3 regions of the Inediibacterium massiliense genome follow, and region 3 is predicted to be linked to each of the others. Evidence: riboswitches for the same ligand, from Rfam matches in the RefSeq annotation. Region 3 holds a riboswitch; each other region holds the start of a gene.

Region 1 (5,344 bases), 150 kb from region 3:
GATGCTCATGTGGCAGCTATGATTAGTTGTTTTATATTGGCTGGATTAGGAACTATTTATATCCTACAGGGTTGTTTACAATCTTTTATTGAAAAAAGAACAATGAATAAAGAAAATAAAATTGCGGAAATTAAATTTTCAGAGTTTAAAATTATGATTGATGTGATGAGAGATTGTACAAAAGCAGATACAGATACTTCAGGAATCATTGATTTAAAAGAAGCTTTGTATATAGGAATTGCTGTATCATTGGATTCTTTAGGTGTAGGATTTGGAACTGGAGTAGGAAACATTAATTGCTTACAAGTGTTATTGATGGCATTTATATTTAACTTATGTGCATTGACGGGAGGAATTTTTATAGGCAAAAAAGTAAACTATTATAATCAAAATTTAAAAACATTTTGGATTTCAGGAGGAATTCTTATTTTATTAGGTTTATCTAAATTAACATAAAAAGCTCTGTAAAAGAGATAAGCTTATAGACAAAATCATAAAATTCTTCACTGATTTTCAAATTTGGAAAATATATAGAAACGGTCGAAAATAGCATTACAAACTCGCTTCGCTCAAACAGTGTAATGCTAACCATTTTCTTACTTATTCTATATTTTCACGAATTTTCAATAATTGTTCCGAATTTTATGATTTTGCTAAAATATACTTGGTTAATAGTTTGAAGCTCTGTAGAAGAGCTTTATTTTTTTGCAAAATATAACTTTTTGTAAATAACAAATTTTACAAGGTGTAAAGAATGAAAAAACTCAAAAAATAGTTATATACCCCAAATATGAATTGAAAAGAGGAAGGAGAAAAAATATGAAATTTCATAAAAAAACAAGTATGCTTGTAATAAGCTCATTGATTCTAAGTATATTGATTGGTGGTTGTACACCAGCGAGAAAGCCTGTTGTACCAAATCCAACTCCAAATCCAGCACCTAATGTTCCGCCAGCAGTAAATAGAGAAAGAGATTCTGACACCATTGATCAATATGAAAATAATACTCCTATGAATCCAAATACAACTCCTGTGAATCCAAATACAACTACTATGGATCGAAATAGAAAGATGGAAAATGATGTAGAGAATGGTATAAATAAAATAACAGGAGTAAGTAATGCAACAGTACTCATCAACAATAATACTGCATATGTAGGGGTAGATTTAGCAGCAAATATAGAGAGTGCAAAAACAAATGCTAAAAAAGATGAGATTATAAAGAAAGTAAAAGATATGGAACCTGCTATCAACACTGTTTATGTTTCTACAGATGTAGATGTGGTAGGAAGATTTAGAAATTATGCAAGAGATGTAAGAAATGGAAAGCCTATTTCTGGATTCATTGATGAAATTGAAGAAATGTTCAGAAGACCGGTTCCTAGAAGCTAAAGTTATAACAAAAGGTGATCTTAGATCACCTTTTGTTTTTAGAATACAGGAATGATTGCTCCCTTGTAATTTTCTTCTATGAATTTTTTTACTTCTTCTGATTGAAGAGCTTTCATAAGCTTTTGAATTTTTTCAGAGTCTTTATCTTCAGATCGAACAGCAATAATATTTGCATATGGAGATTCTTCTCCTTCTATGATGATTGCATCTTTTTTAGGATCTAAATTTCCTTCTAAAGCGAAGTTTGTATTGATAACACTTGCATCTACATCATCTAGTGTTCTAGGAAGCTGTGCAGCTTCAATAGGTTTAAATTGTAAGTTCTTTGGATTTTTTTCAATATCTTTTTCAGTAGCTTCTAAACCTGCATTAGGTTTTAGTTTAATAATATTTTTTGCATCTAATAAAATCAAAGCTCTACCGCCGTTAGTAGGGTCATTAGGAATACTAACAATTGATCCATCCTTTAATTCATCAATAGATTTAATTTTTTTAGAATATAAACCAAGAGGTTCGATATGAACTTTTCCCACACTTACAAGATCAAGATTTCTTTCTTTAGCAAATGTATCTAAGTAAGGTTTATGTTGAAAGAAATTGGCATCAATTTCTTTATCTGCTAGAGCAAGGTTTGGGGATACATAATCTGTAAATTCAATAATTTCAAGATCAATACCTTTTTTTTCTAATTGTGGTTTTACAACTTTTGTAAGAATATCAGCATGAGGGTTTGGACTAGCACCTATTCTTAATTTTACTAATTCATTTTTACTTTCCTCAACATTTCCTTCTTTAGAGCATCCTGCAAAAATTAAAGATAAAGACAATACACATACAAGTAATAAAGCAATTTTTTTCATTTTTTATTCCTCCTATTTTTTATTTATAATTTGTGAAATTTTATTTCCTGTACTTTGAATGATTTGTACTAAAATAATCAATAGAATAACAGTTGCAATCATTACATCTTTTTGAAAACGCTGGAATCCATATCTTACTGCTAAATCCCCAAGACCACCTCCTCCAACTACACCAGCCATAGCAGAATATCCTATTACATTAATGATAGTAATGGTAATTCCAAGTACTAAAGAAGACATAGATTCTGGAAGTAAAATTCTTAATATAATTTGAAGAGGGGTTGCACCCATAGATATAGCAGCTTCTATAACTCCCCAATCAACTTCTTTGATACTTGATTCTACAACTCTTGCAAAGAAAGGTACAGCAGCTATAATAAGTGGAACAATAGCAGCATTTGTACCAATAGTTGTTCCTACTACAAATCTTGTAAAAGGAATAATAAAGATCATCAAAATAATAAATGGTAGTGACCGTAAAATATTAATTAAGTAAGAAAGTGCATGATTAAGCCAAGAGTTTGGTAAAATATGATTTTCATCTGTTACAACCAAGATGATTCCTAAAGGAAGACCTAATAAAATTGTAAAAAATACAGAAACAAATACCATATATAAAGTTTCTAATAAAGACGGAGTAAGAAGTTCTATCCATTCACTCATTGTTTGATCACCTCAACTTTCACATGATTTTTTTCAAAGTATTTAACAATATCTAAAAGCTTATGGCAATCAATATCCATTTGAATTGTAAGCTTTCCGATGGGTTGGTTTTGAATATATTCTATTTTACCAGATAAAATATTTACATCTACATCAAAATCTCTTGTAATTTGAGAAATAAGAGGCTGAGTAGCACTACCATGTGTAAATGAAAGATGAAGAACTTTTCCTTTGATAAAGGATTTTGGAAGATTTTCATCTTGTTCTATAAAATTTTTGGTAATTGAGTGTTGTGGTTTAGAGAATATGTCGATAGTAGCTCCTTCTTCTGCTATAGTTCCTCCTTCTAAGATAGCCACTCTATTACAAATTTCTTTGATTACTTCCATCTCATGAGTGATAATGACAATAGTAAGATTGAGCCTGTCATTAATACTTTGTAATAGATTTAAAATTTGTTTTGTAGTTTTAGGATCAAGTGCAGATGTAGCTTCGTCGCAAAGTAATACATCTGGATCATTTGCAAGAGCTCTAGCAATACCCACTCTTTGTTTTTGCCCTCCACTTAATTGAGAAGGATAAACATAAGCTTTATCGGATAGCTCTACGAGTTCTAATAAATGATTTACCTTTTCTTTGATAACTTTTTCGGGTGTACTTACAAGTCTTAAAGGAAAGGCAATATTTTCAAAAACAGTTTTGCTGTGTAAAAGATTGAAATTTTGAAAAATCATTCCTATCTTTTTTCTTGCTTTTCTAAGATCTTCATTTTTTAAATGAACAAGATTGATTTTATTGACCCATATATCACCTGATGTAGGTTCTTCTAATCTATTGATGCATCGAATCAAAGATGATTTTCCAGCACCACTTAAGCCTATAATTCCGTAAATATCTCCCTTTTTTATATCTAAATTGATATCTTTTAAAGCAACTACTTTATTTCTTCCTTTTGTATAAACTTTAGATAAATTTTTAATATGAATCATAACTTCACCCCTTTATAACTATACAGTACTAAACTGAAAAGATTATAAAATAAACTCTTCTATGGAAAGAGAAATTAAAAAAACCTCTTTCACGAGAAAGAGGTACTAAACAGTATCCTTTCTCTCATCTACCGATATAAATATATCGTAGGAATTGGCACCGTTGCTTATTGATATAAGCCGGTTGCCGGGTTTCATAGGGCCAGTCCCTCCACCTCTCTGGATAAGAGATATCCGTTTTATTTAATTTTATCCTTTGATTAATATTGAGTATAATGATTTTTTTGAATAATGTCAATACTTTTTCAAGAAATATTTTTAAATGAAAAAGGATATGGTAGTTATGTATAGAATATAACTATAAAAAGAAGAGTTTTGGGGTGATGAAATGGGTTATGAGTCAAAATTAAAAAGTAGTTTTGTAGATGAATTATTTGAAGCTATCCTTTTACTAGAAAATACAGAAGAGTGTTATAGATTTTTTGAAGATATATGTACTATTAAAGAAATACAAGCTTTATCTCAAAGATTAAAGGTTGCAAAATTGTTAAGAGAAAAAAAGACATACAATGAGATTGAGGAAATTACAGGAGCTAGTACTGCAACCATTAGTCGAATTAATAGATGTCTGACTTATGGAGCCGATGGATATAATATTATACTAGATCGATTAAAAGAGCAAAAAAAGTAATCTTATATAAGATTACTTTTTTAGTCTTTTTAGGACATGAGCAATTCCGGTAGGAATATGCGAATTTTTTGATAAAATATTGATTTTTGTATATACTTTATCTATTATTAAAAACAAAGAAGGTCAATAATTATAATAAAAAATCTATTATAAATAGTAGCTTAGAATATAGTCTTAGGAGGATGAAATATGGAGTACAAAGATTATTATCAAATATTAGGAGTAGAAAAAGAAGCATCACAAGGAGAAATAAAAAGTACCTATAGAAAGCTCGCTAAAAAATATCATCCTGACGCCAATCCCAATAACAAAGAAGCAGAGGAGAAATTCAAATCTATCAATGAAGCTTATGAAGTTTTAGGAGATGAAGAGAAAAGAAAAAAATATGATCAATTTGGAAGTGGATATAATTTTGAGCATGGTTCCAATTTTGATCCATCACAGTTTGGTTTTGGAGGATTCGCGTCCAGTAATAGAGGAGATTTCAGTGACTTTTTCAATACTATTTTTGGTGGTGGAAATGTTCATATGGATAATTTGTTTGGGGGATTTAGTCAAAGAGGTTGTGGCGGCTGCTCATCAAAAGGACAAGATGTGGAAACTAAAATAGATATTACACTAGAAGATGCTTATTGTGGAATTACAAAAAATATTTCTATCAAAATGGGTTCTCAGAAAAAAAGTGTTTCTGTAAAAGTTCCGTCGGGAATTTTACCTGGAAAGAAAATTAAGTTAAAAGGTCAGGGAAA
Region 2 (5,344 bases), on a different contig from region 3:
TATAGCTATGTGTTTGTCTCTTATTATATTATGGTTTGCATTTATGCAGGGTGTATTTCATAACAACTTATACAAAATTATATTTCCAATTACTTTTTTGATAGGTACATTTGGACTTATATTGATTTTATCGTTAGCAAAACATATTAAAAATAAAACTCTTATAAAGCATACACTTACTTTTAAGGTATTATATAAGTTTTATGCATTTATAAAAGATATTTTTGATAGTGGAAGCACAGCTGTAAAGATTGTAGTGATTGTCATAGGATATCCAATTTTAGTTGGTTTAACATTTTTTATGGCTCCTATTACCATAGGAATAGGAGCTTGGGTAGCATTAAAGAAAGTAAAAGAATTTAATGCAATCAAAGAAGGTGTAGAAAAAATAAAAAATGGAGATATCCATCACACTATAGATATATCTAAAGGTGGAGAGTTTAAAACACTTGCTTCTAATATTAATAGTATTACGGAGGGATTAAATAAAGCAGTAGATAATGAATTAAAAAGTCAAAGATTAAAAACAGAATTGATTACAAATGTATCTCATGATATTAGAACACCTCTTACTTCTATTATTACCTATGTGGATTTATTAAAAAAAGAAAAGGATCAATCTAAGAGAGAGGAATATATAGAAATCATAGATCAAAAATCTCAAAGATTAAAGATATTGACAGATGATTTGTTTGAAGCCTCCAAAGCTTCTAGTGGGGATATGCCAGTAAATTACGAAAAAATAGATATGACATCTTTGATTACTCAGGGGTTAGGGGAATTAAATGATAAGATAGAAGCATCTAATCTAGAATTTAAAATAAACCATCCTAAAGATAAAGTATATGTAAAAGCAGATGGAAAATTATTATGGAGAGCTATTGAGAATCTATTATCTAATATTTTTAAATATGCTCTTAAAGGTTCTAGGGTATATATAGATATGGAAGAGTTAAAAAATGAGGTTGTTTTAACTGTTAAAAATATATCAGCTTATGAACTAAATATTTCCTCAGATGAACTTATGGAGCGTTTTAAGAGAGGCGATGAATCAAGAACTTCTCAAGGAAGTGGACTGGGATTATCCATTGCTAAAAGTTTAGTTGATCTTCAAAGAGGAAGTTTTCGTATAGAAGTAGACGGAGATTTATTCAAAGCTATTATAAAAATGCCAAAGTATTAAAAAATAGTTTTAGATAATAATCACCAAAGGAATATCCCTTTGGTGATTTATTATTCAATATGAAAATCATTTAAAAGGGAAGGAAGAAAAATTATCCTATTGGTCAAAAAATATGTTATAATGCTATATAATATATGTGCAATGGAATAAGGGATAGACATTTAAAAGTTCCTAATTGGTGATATTAATTATCAGACCATAAGGTATAGTGTTTATAGCTATCTATAAAATGTAACACCTTAATCTAAATTAAGGTGCTTTTTTATATTATTTTTTGAGGAAAATACTTCTATAATAGGATATATTGTGAAAAGGATAAGGTGATAGAAATGGAAAAATTAGAAAAAAGAATTTTAGAAGATGGACAGGCACTAAGTGAAACTGTATTAAAAGTAGATGCTTTTTTAAATCATCAAGTAGATCCTCAATTGATGTATGAAATGGGAACTTATTTTAAAAAATATTTCAATAAATATAATATTACAAAAATACTGACAATTGAAAGTTCTGGTATTGCACCTGCTGTTATGACTGCTATGCAAATGAATGTACCTATGATTATATTGAAAAAAAGCAAATCAAAAACTTTAAAGGATGATATTTATCAAACAACAATACATTCTTTTACCAAAGGAGTAGATTATGAGTTAACGCTCTCTAAAAAATATATTTTGCCAGAAGATCGAACTTTAATTATTGATGATTTTTTGGCGAATGGAGAAGCAGCATTAGGAGCTGTACGTTTAGTAGAAGAAGCAGGAGCCAAGGTTTGTGGCATTGGGATTGTTATTGAAAAATCTTTTCAACCTGGACGTAAAAAGCTAGAAGATCAGGGATATGATGTGTACTCTTTGGCTAGAGTTGCTAGATTAGATAAAAATTTAATTCAATTTGTATAAGAATAAAAAATACATTTTATAGAAATGAAATCCATAAGAACAAATAAAAGTAAAAATAGTTAATATTATGAAGAAAAGAGAAGGAAAGAACCCCTTTTGATGGGTATGCTTATATAAACATCAGTAACTCATTTAAAAGCATAAATATTCAATTTGATTGAAATTGCTTACTTTGATATAATCTTCATGGTTTGGTTTGAAAACCTATTATAGACACGAAAAGGTGTTTATAACAGGTTTTTTTAGTTTAAGGAGGACTTTTTAATCATGAATAATCATTACATAAAATTACGAAGAGAAGTTTTTAAATCAGATGCATGGAAAATTGTGGATTGGCTAAAGGACCATGAAGTAACTCAATATTTAAATGAAAAACATAATGTAAATCAAAGTATTCAGCAGATGATTCATAGAATTAATATGCCTATTCTTACTCATTTATTTAATCAAAATGGAAGCTTTTTTATGATTACCAAAGATGAAAAAGAACCTATAGGATTTTTAAGACTTGTACCTAAAAAGGAAAATGTAGAAATAGTAGTAGTTATTGGAGAGCGAAAAGAATGGGGAAAAGGTTTAGGTACAAATGCAATTTTTGAAGGGCTTAAACAAGCATTTTTCAATTGGAGAGCAAAGGAAGTAATAGCAAAAATTAATTTTAAAAACAAACGATCCAGAAAAGCTTTTAAAAAAGTAGGTTTTACACAAGATAAAGAATTACTAAAAGAAATTCAATATTCTATTTCTATGGATGAATTTTTACAGTTTGTATCCTAATGAGATATTTTATGCATAGGAAAAATTTGTACTTTTTTCAAAAATAGTATTGACGTAATTAAGTACTTTTGTTATAATTCCATTAATCTTAAGTTTCGAAACTAAATAGTATACTCTTATCAAGAGAGGTGGAGGGACTGGCCCAATGAAGCCCAGCAACAACTTAGACTATAAGAGATCTAAGAAATGTGCTAAATCCTGCAGAATGTGATTTCATTCTGATAGATAAGAGGAGGAAGTATATATATTGAGTCCTCTTCTGATATCAGAAGAGGACTTTTGTTGTTGATGCATCGACAAAATAAATTAAATAATAAAATTCTTATCAAGAGAGGCGGAGGGACTGGCCCAATGAAGCCCAGCAACAACTTAGATTGTAAGAAATCTAAGAAATGTGCTAAATCCTGCAGAATGTGTTTCATTCTGATAGATAAGAAAGTATCTTAAAAAGCTGCTTTCTTATGAAGCAGCTTTTTTTATGGAGTAAAAAATACGCTAAATCAATTTGAAGAATTCAAACAAATACCTAGGAGGTTGTCAAATGGAAGGAAAATACTGGAATGAAGCAATTGAAACTTTAACAAGAGAAGAATTAGAAGATTATCAACTTAAAGAATTAAGAAATGAAATTAAGTTTGCCTATGAAAATTCTCCATATTATAAAGAGTCTTTTGATCAAGTAGGTGTGAAACCTGAGGATTTAAAAACTTTAGACGATTTGAGGAAATTTCCATTTGTAAATAAACAAGTAGAAAGAGAAAGGCAAAAGAAAAAGCCTATTTTAGGGGATATGTGTGCAGTTGATGAAAAAGAGATTGTATTTATGTCTACATCTAGCGGTTCTACTGGAGTTCCTACAGTAAGTCCATTTACGAAGGAAGATTTTGAACAATTCCAAGATATAGAGAGCAGGTTATTTTGGGGAGTAGGTATGAGATCAACGGATCGATATGTCCATGCATTAAATTTCTCCCTTTTTGTTGGGGGACCAGATGTAATAGGAGCACAAAATCTTGGAGCTTTATGTATTTGGGCAGGAACTCTTCCATCTGATAGACTTTTGTTTATTTTAAAAGAGTTTCAACCAACAGCAATTTGGACCACACCTTCTTATGCGTGGTATCTAGGAGAAACGGCCAAAAAACAAGGTATAGATCCAGCAAAAGATTTATCTATTCAAAAAATTATTGTAGCAGGAGAACCAGGAGGCTCTATTGATGTAACAAAAAGTGCAATAGAAAAACTTTGGGGAGCAGATGTTTTTGATTTTTATGGTATTTCAGATATATTTGGAGCTTGTGCAGGAATGTGTGAAGCAAAAGATGGACTCCATTTGGCTGAAGACCAAATTTTATTGGAAGTATTAGATCCTATAACATTAAATCCTGTAGCCGATGGAGAAAGAGGCGAGATGGTACTTACTACTCTTAAAAAGAAAGCAAGACCTATGATTCGTTTTAGAACAGGAGATATTGTGACATATACGTCTAAACCATGTATATGCGGAAGAACTCATAAAAGAATTCATGTAGTAGGAAGATTAGATGATATGTTTATTGCAGCAGGGGTGAATGTTTTTCCAAGTGATATTGAATTTATTGTAAGAAATGATAAAGATACTACAGGAGAATATAGGATCTTTGTATTTAATGAAAACCATATTACAAAATTTAGAGTGGAAATTGAAAAATCAAATAGTTCATTGATAGATAAAGAGGAAATTGCTCATAGAATTTCTAATAAAATAAAGGCACATCTTGGTGTTAGACCAAAAGTAGTTGATGTTTTAAGAGAAGGAGAACTTCCAAGGGCAACTCATAAAGCAAAGAGGTTGATTGATGAAAGATAAGGAGTGATTATATGCCTAAAGTAGCAAATCGATTAGAAAAGTTTACAGAATCTATTATCAGAAAAATGACTAGGATTAGTAATGAATATGGAGCTATTAACCTTTCACAGGGATTTCCTGATTTTGACCCTCCAGAGGAATTAAAAAATGAGCTTATAAAAGGAGCATTAGAAGGACCGCACCAATATGAGATTACATGGGGTTCACAACAATTTAGAGAGGCTCTTGCTAAAAAACAATCAAAGCTTATGAGGATAGATATTGATCCTAATACAGATATTGTAGTTACTTGTGGAAGTACAGAAGCTATGATGGTAGCTGTGATGACAGTTTGTAATCCTAATGACAAAGTGATTGTATTTTCTCCATTTTATGAAAATTATGCTGCAGATACAATATTAACGGGTGCCAAGCCTATTTATGTTCCCCTTTGTCCTCCTAATTTTAAATTTCGTAAGGATGAATTAAGAAAGGCTTTTGAAGAAAGACCAAAGGCAATTATTCTTTGTAATCCATCTAATCCTATAGGAAAGGTATTTACAAGAGAAGAGCTTTTATACATAGCAGAACTGGCTGAAGAATTTGATACTTTTGTGATTACAGATGAAGTGTATGAACATATTGTTTTTGAGCCTT
Region 3 (5,344 bases):
AATAGATCCGTTAGGGTTTGGGTAGGGTGTTCATGGCCTCCATCTCCTGCATTAATAATAGGAATTGTTGAATATTTTGAGGCAAGCTTTGGAGCACCTTCTTTTGGATGTCTGATGGCTGCTAAATTTGCATAACTAGATATGATGCGAATGGTATCTACAATGCTTTCTCCTTTAGATACAGAACTTGTATTGGCATCACTAAAGCCTATTACATTTCCTCCCAAACGAAGCATAGCGGATTCAAAGCTAAGTCTTGTACGGGTACTAGGTTCGTAAAAAAGAGTAGCAAGTATTTTGTTTTTACAAATATCTTGATAATGTTGAGGGTTTTTGAATATATTGTGGGCAACATCAATTAATTCATTTAATTCTTGTATTGTAAAATCTTCTGGATGAATCAAATGTTTTATTTGCATAGACTTTCCTCCTTGTTGGTCTCTCAGTACCAGTTTAAAGGTAAAACAAAAAACCTTTTGACCTAAAAAGGTTAAAAGGCATAAGAAACTTAAAGTTGTGCCTTTTTAACCTCACAGGGTTAATTTAAAGGAATTATTATTTTAATTTAGATTAACATATGTAATGATTTCTGTCAATAAATCTAAAAATGCATTAACAAAGATAAGTAGAAGTCCTAAGAGCATCTACAATGACTTCTGCCATTTTCATTATTAAGTTTAGACGAATATTATGAATAGAAAAACAATCTTCATGATTGAATTGATCAACAATTCCTACAATAGATAAATCACCTATACGGGGAAGATTTTTTCCTACTCCTTTTCCAGGTGAAATAGGACCTTTTTTTATATGTATATGACCAATTAAATCTTCATTTCCCAAACAAGCATCTATTGCAATAAAAAATCCGCTAGGGTGTTTTGCTTTAATTTGACTAATAGATTCTTCAAGATTTACTGCATGAATGGGTTCTTCTAAAGTACCATAGACAGGAAACCGAAAGTTTTTATTTTTAAGTAGAGTACCTACTAAAGGGCCTAGTGCATCTCCAATGCATCGATCTGTTCCAACACAAATGATGACAGATTGTTCATTGATTTTTTCCTTTAGTGCATGGGACAATATAAGTGAAGCATTTTCTTTTGCATAATGAATACGTGTACGATATGGGTATGGATAAAATTGAGATTTCAAAGAAAAAACACCCCCTCATATGACTATATAAATAAGGAAGTGAAATTATGCTAAAATTATTGCTCCCATATATGAAGCTGTTTTTTGTTTTTTAATGCTTCAATGACATGATCCCTACCATTAGGTATTTCTTCATAAATTTGAGATAATAAATTTTTCATATATTGTCTTTTTGTTTTTCCATCAGCAGGACAAGGACTTTTTGCAATAGGAAGATTGTTTCTTGATACTGCATCTATGATCTCTTTTTCTTTGGCATAAATAAGAGGGCGAATCATAGTAAGGTCTATTCGATCTAAATAGGTTACAGGTAAAAAAGTACTAATGCGACTTTCATAAAAAATACTTAAAAAAAGAGTTTCTACTGCATCATCTCCATGATGTCCTAGTGCAAGCTTTGTCACACCATTTTCTTTACAAAGAGAGTGAAGTTTTCCACGCCTCATACGAGCGCAAAGGCTACATGGATTTTTTTCTTTTCGATCTTCAAATACAATTTTTCCTATATCTGTATGTTGTACGATATAAGGGATTTCTAATTCTTTGCAAAAATTTTTTATAGGAGAAATATCAAAATTATCAAATCCTAAAGTAAGGGTAAAAGCTTTAAGCTCATATTTTACAGGGGTAAATCTTTGAAAAAGCTTTAAGGCATATAAAAGAGCCATGCTATCTTTTCCACCTGAAACACCTACTCCTACTATATCTCCATCTTTAATCATATTAAAATCTAAAACAGCTTTTTTAACATATCCTAATATTTTTCTCATCATAAAATCCTTTCTCTTTTACCATAGTAATTACTATATGAAAAATTATAGCCAAATAAACAATAAATACATATTAAATTCTTGTTACAAACAAATATATCTTCATAAAAAATAAAAAATCATATATAATGATAATAGAAAATAGAAACTTGTTGAAAGTAGAAAATGAGGACAAAAAATGAATACAATATTAGAAATTTTATCGAATGAAGTCATGGTATTATTAGTATCAGCTATGCCAGTAATGGAACTTAGGGGTGCAATTCCTATAGGAGTTTCTCTAGGAATGACTCCTATGCATGCAATGATTATAGCACTTATAGGGAGTATGATTCCAGTGCCTTTCTTACTTCTTTTATTAAAACCGATTTTTAAAAAATTAAAAGAGAATCCATCATGGAGAAAACTTGTGGATTGGATTACAAAAAGAACCCTTAAAAAGACAACAACTATTTATAAATATAAAAGCTTGGGACTTCTTTTATTTGTTGCAGTCCCCATACCAACAACAGGGGTATGGACAGGTTCTGTAGCAGCATCTTTATTAAATATTCCTTTTAAGCATGCATTTCTTTCCATATTTATTGGGAATTGTATTGCAGGATTGATCATTACTACACTTAGTCATGTTGCAGTAAATATGTAGATAGAGTTGACTTTTGCAAATGTATGTGATAGAATTTTTTCGACAAAATAAAATATCAATCTTGATGCCTTATCAAGAGTGGTGGAGGGACTAGGCCCGAAGAAACCCGGCAACCGGTATGCAACGCGGTGCTAAATCCTACAGAAATGATTTTCTGGAAGATGAGGACAAATGAAATCTAACCTCTTCTTAAGTGTGAAGAGGTTTTTGTTTATATTTTTAGGGTAAAATAATAAACATAATGAATCAAGGAGGGATACAAATGGCAAAAAGATTATTTACTTCAGAGTCTGTTACGGAAGGACATCCAGATAAAATCTGTGACCAAGTTTCAGATGCGATTTTAGATGCTATTTTTGAAAGAGATCCAAATGCACGTGTTGCAGCCGAAACTTCAGTAACAACAGGCCTTGTATTAGTATCAGGAGAAATTACTACAAATTGTTATGTTGATATTCCAAAGGTAGTAAGAAAGACAATAGAAGAAATAGGATATACTCGTGCAAAATATGGATTTGACTGTGACACATGTGCAGTACTTACAGCTATTGATGAACAATCTAATGATATAGCAATGGGTGTAAATGAAGCATTAGAACGTAAAACAGGAACAATGAGTGATGAATTAGAAGCGATAGGAGCAGGAGATCAAGGAATCATGTTTGGTTTTGCTTGTAATGAGACACCAGAACTTATGCCTATGCCTATTGCACTTGCTCATAAATTAGCAAGAAGATTAACAGAAATCAGAAAAAATGGTACACTAGATTACTTACGTCCAGATGGTAAAACACAAGTTACAGTAGAGTATGTAGATAATAAGCCTGTAAGAGTCGATACAGTAGTTATATCTACACAACATAGTCCAGAAATAAGCCAAGAGCAAATTAGAAAAGATTTGATAGAACATGTGGTTCGCAAAATTATACCTCATGAGTTATTAGATGAAAAAACAAAATATTATATCAATCCAACAGGAAGATTTGTAATTGGTGGACCACAAGGGGATGCAGGGTTAACAGGAAGAAAGATCATTGTAGATACTTATGGTGGATATGCAAGACATGGCGGAGGAGCTTTCTCAGGAAAAGATCCAACAAAAGTAGACCGTTCTGCAGCTTATGCAGCAAGATATGTAGCGAAAAATATTGTAGCAGCAGGTCTTGCAGATAAATGTGAAATTGGACTTGCTTATGCTATAGGAGTTGCTCAACCTGTATCTATTTTGGTTGAAACTTTTGGAACAGCTAAAGTATCCGAAGATAAAGTGGCAGAATTAGTAAATAAACATTTTGACTTAAGACCAGCTGCCATTATTAGAGATTTAAATTTAAGAAGACCAATTTACAGACAAACAGCAGCTTATGGACATTTTGGAAGAACAGATATAGATCTTCCATGGGAAAATACAGATAAAGCAGAAATTTTAAGAAAAGAAGGATTGGGACAATAAAAATGAGGGATATCCCTCATTTTTTTGTAATAGAATCAAGGAGGAGATACATTTTTGGGTAAAAAAATATTTTATACATTTTTAGCTGGAATAGGCATAGGGCTCATTCTTTCTTCCTCTATTCATATGGTTTATAAAAAACAGGATCAACCCAAAATGATAGCAGAACAAAAGAAAGAAGATGAGTTTTCTAAAGAAGAAATCCTTGAAAATGAAAAGAAAGAGCAACAAAAAATAAAAGAAGCAAAAGACAAGGAAGAGTTACAAAAAAAAGAACAAGAAGAAGCTTATGTTACTATTCATATCGAACAAAATAATACATCAGAAGAAATTGCAAATATTTTATATGAAAAAGGCTTAATTCAGCATAAAGAAGATTTTAAGTTGTTGTTAGATTTAAAAAGACTAGATCCTTTTGAAGTTGGACAAGTACTTACGAAAAAAGGAGTCATCAGCGAAGGATGGAAAATCAATCAGCTTCTAGGAATTCTGAGTAAAAAATCCAGTGATGTTTCTTCTATTCTTTACCGAAACAAAGTTATGGAGAATCAAGAAAGTGTTTTATTTTTAATCCATACTTTAAATGAAAAAAGAATGATTGTGCCAGGGGATAAAACCATTCAAAAAGGTGCAAGTATTATTGAAATTATAGATATTTTAACAAAATAAATATATAAAAATCTAATACATCCACGGTCTTTACGTTTCATTTTGAGATTTCTATAATCTCATGAATTTCTAAAATCTAGAATTTTAAAAACTCGCTTTGCTTAAACAGTTTAAAATTCTTACGATTTTATCATTCATGGAGATTAGAAATCTTACAAAATTTACTAGATAAGACCTGATGGATAGTATTAGATTTTTATTGTTAAGAGTCCTTACTATATTGTAGCAAAGTTATAAAAAATAGTGACGTTTTTATGACTTTGCTACAATATAGTTTGTCAACAGTTTGATAGCTTCGTTTTTAGTTTTTAGGTATGTTTATGGACGGTTAAGCAATTTTAATTATTTAAAAACTTGCTAACCGTCTCTATTTATTTTCTATGTTATAATGAAAGTAATCATTATATATCGGGAGGAAATTATGTTTGTACAGATACAAGGAGTTTTGACAGATATTATCTTTCAAAATGAATCCAATGGATACACAGTAGGAATAGTTGAATCAGAAAAGGATCAAGTGACAGTAGTAGGTTATATGCCTATTTTAAACACTGGAGAGACTTTTTTGTTTTCAGGAAAATGGATTGTCCATCCTACTTATGGAGAACAACTAGAAGTGGATTCCTATAGGAGAGTGACGCCTAATACAAT

What was found. Region 3 has a riboswitch for S-adenosylmethionine ahead of metK (methionine adenosyltransferase). Riboswitches for the same ligand answer to the same signal wherever they lie in the genome.
Region 1: another riboswitch for S-adenosylmethionine. It lies ahead of BN2409_RS06850 (methionine ABC transporter ATP-binding protein); the one in region 3 lies ahead of metK (methionine adenosyltransferase).
Region 2: another riboswitch for S-adenosylmethionine. It lies ahead of BN2409_RS11375 (phenylacetate--CoA ligase family protein); the one in region 3 lies ahead of metK (methionine adenosyltransferase).

What each region holds. Positions count from the first base shown of each region.
Region 1 is NZ_LN876586.1:649,048-654,391, forward strand. It holds gene ytaF (sporulation membrane protein YtaF) at 1-456, shown strand, start outside; gene BN2409_RS06835 (YhcN/YlaJ family sporulation lipoprotein) at 820-1,392, shown strand; gene BN2409_RS06840 (MetQ/NlpA family ABC transporter substrate-binding protein) at 1,431-2,252, opposite strand; gene BN2409_RS06845 (methionine ABC transporter permease) at 2,265-2,915, opposite strand; gene BN2409_RS06850 (methionine ABC transporter ATP-binding protein) at 2,912-3,904, opposite strand; SAM riboswitch class I at 4,026-4,134, opposite strand; gene BN2409_RS06855 (YerC/YecD family TrpR-related protein) at 4,293-4,595, shown strand; gene BN2409_RS06860 (DnaJ C-terminal domain-containing protein) at 4,785-5,344, shown strand, end outside.
Region 2 is NZ_LN876587.1:593,339-598,682, forward strand. It holds gene BN2409_RS11360 (HAMP domain-containing sensor histidine kinase) at 1-1,183, shown strand, start outside; gene BN2409_RS11365 (xanthine phosphoribosyltransferase) at 1,513-2,082, shown strand; gene BN2409_RS11370 (GNAT family N-acetyltransferase) at 2,350-2,859, shown strand; SAM riboswitch class I at 2,973-3,091, shown strand; SAM riboswitch class I at 3,179-3,296, shown strand; gene BN2409_RS11375 (phenylacetate--CoA ligase family protein) at 3,401-4,708, shown strand; gene BN2409_RS11380 (pyridoxal phosphate-dependent aminotransferase) at 4,720-5,344, shown strand, end outside.
Region 3 is NZ_LN876586.1:499,477-504,820, forward strand. It holds gene pyrB (aspartate carbamoyltransferase) at 1-419, opposite strand, end outside; gene yyaC (spore protease YyaC) at 613-1,155, opposite strand; gene BN2409_RS06200 (tRNA 2-thiocytidine biosynthesis TtcA family protein) at 1,212-1,925, opposite strand; gene BN2409_RS06205 (COG2426 family protein) at 2,104-2,571, shown strand; SAM riboswitch class I at 2,638-2,739, shown strand; gene metK (methionine adenosyltransferase) at 2,834-4,024, shown strand; gene BN2409_RS06215 (hypothetical protein) at 4,079-4,693, shown strand; gene recD2 (SF1B family DNA helicase RecD2) at 5,115-5,344, shown strand, end outside.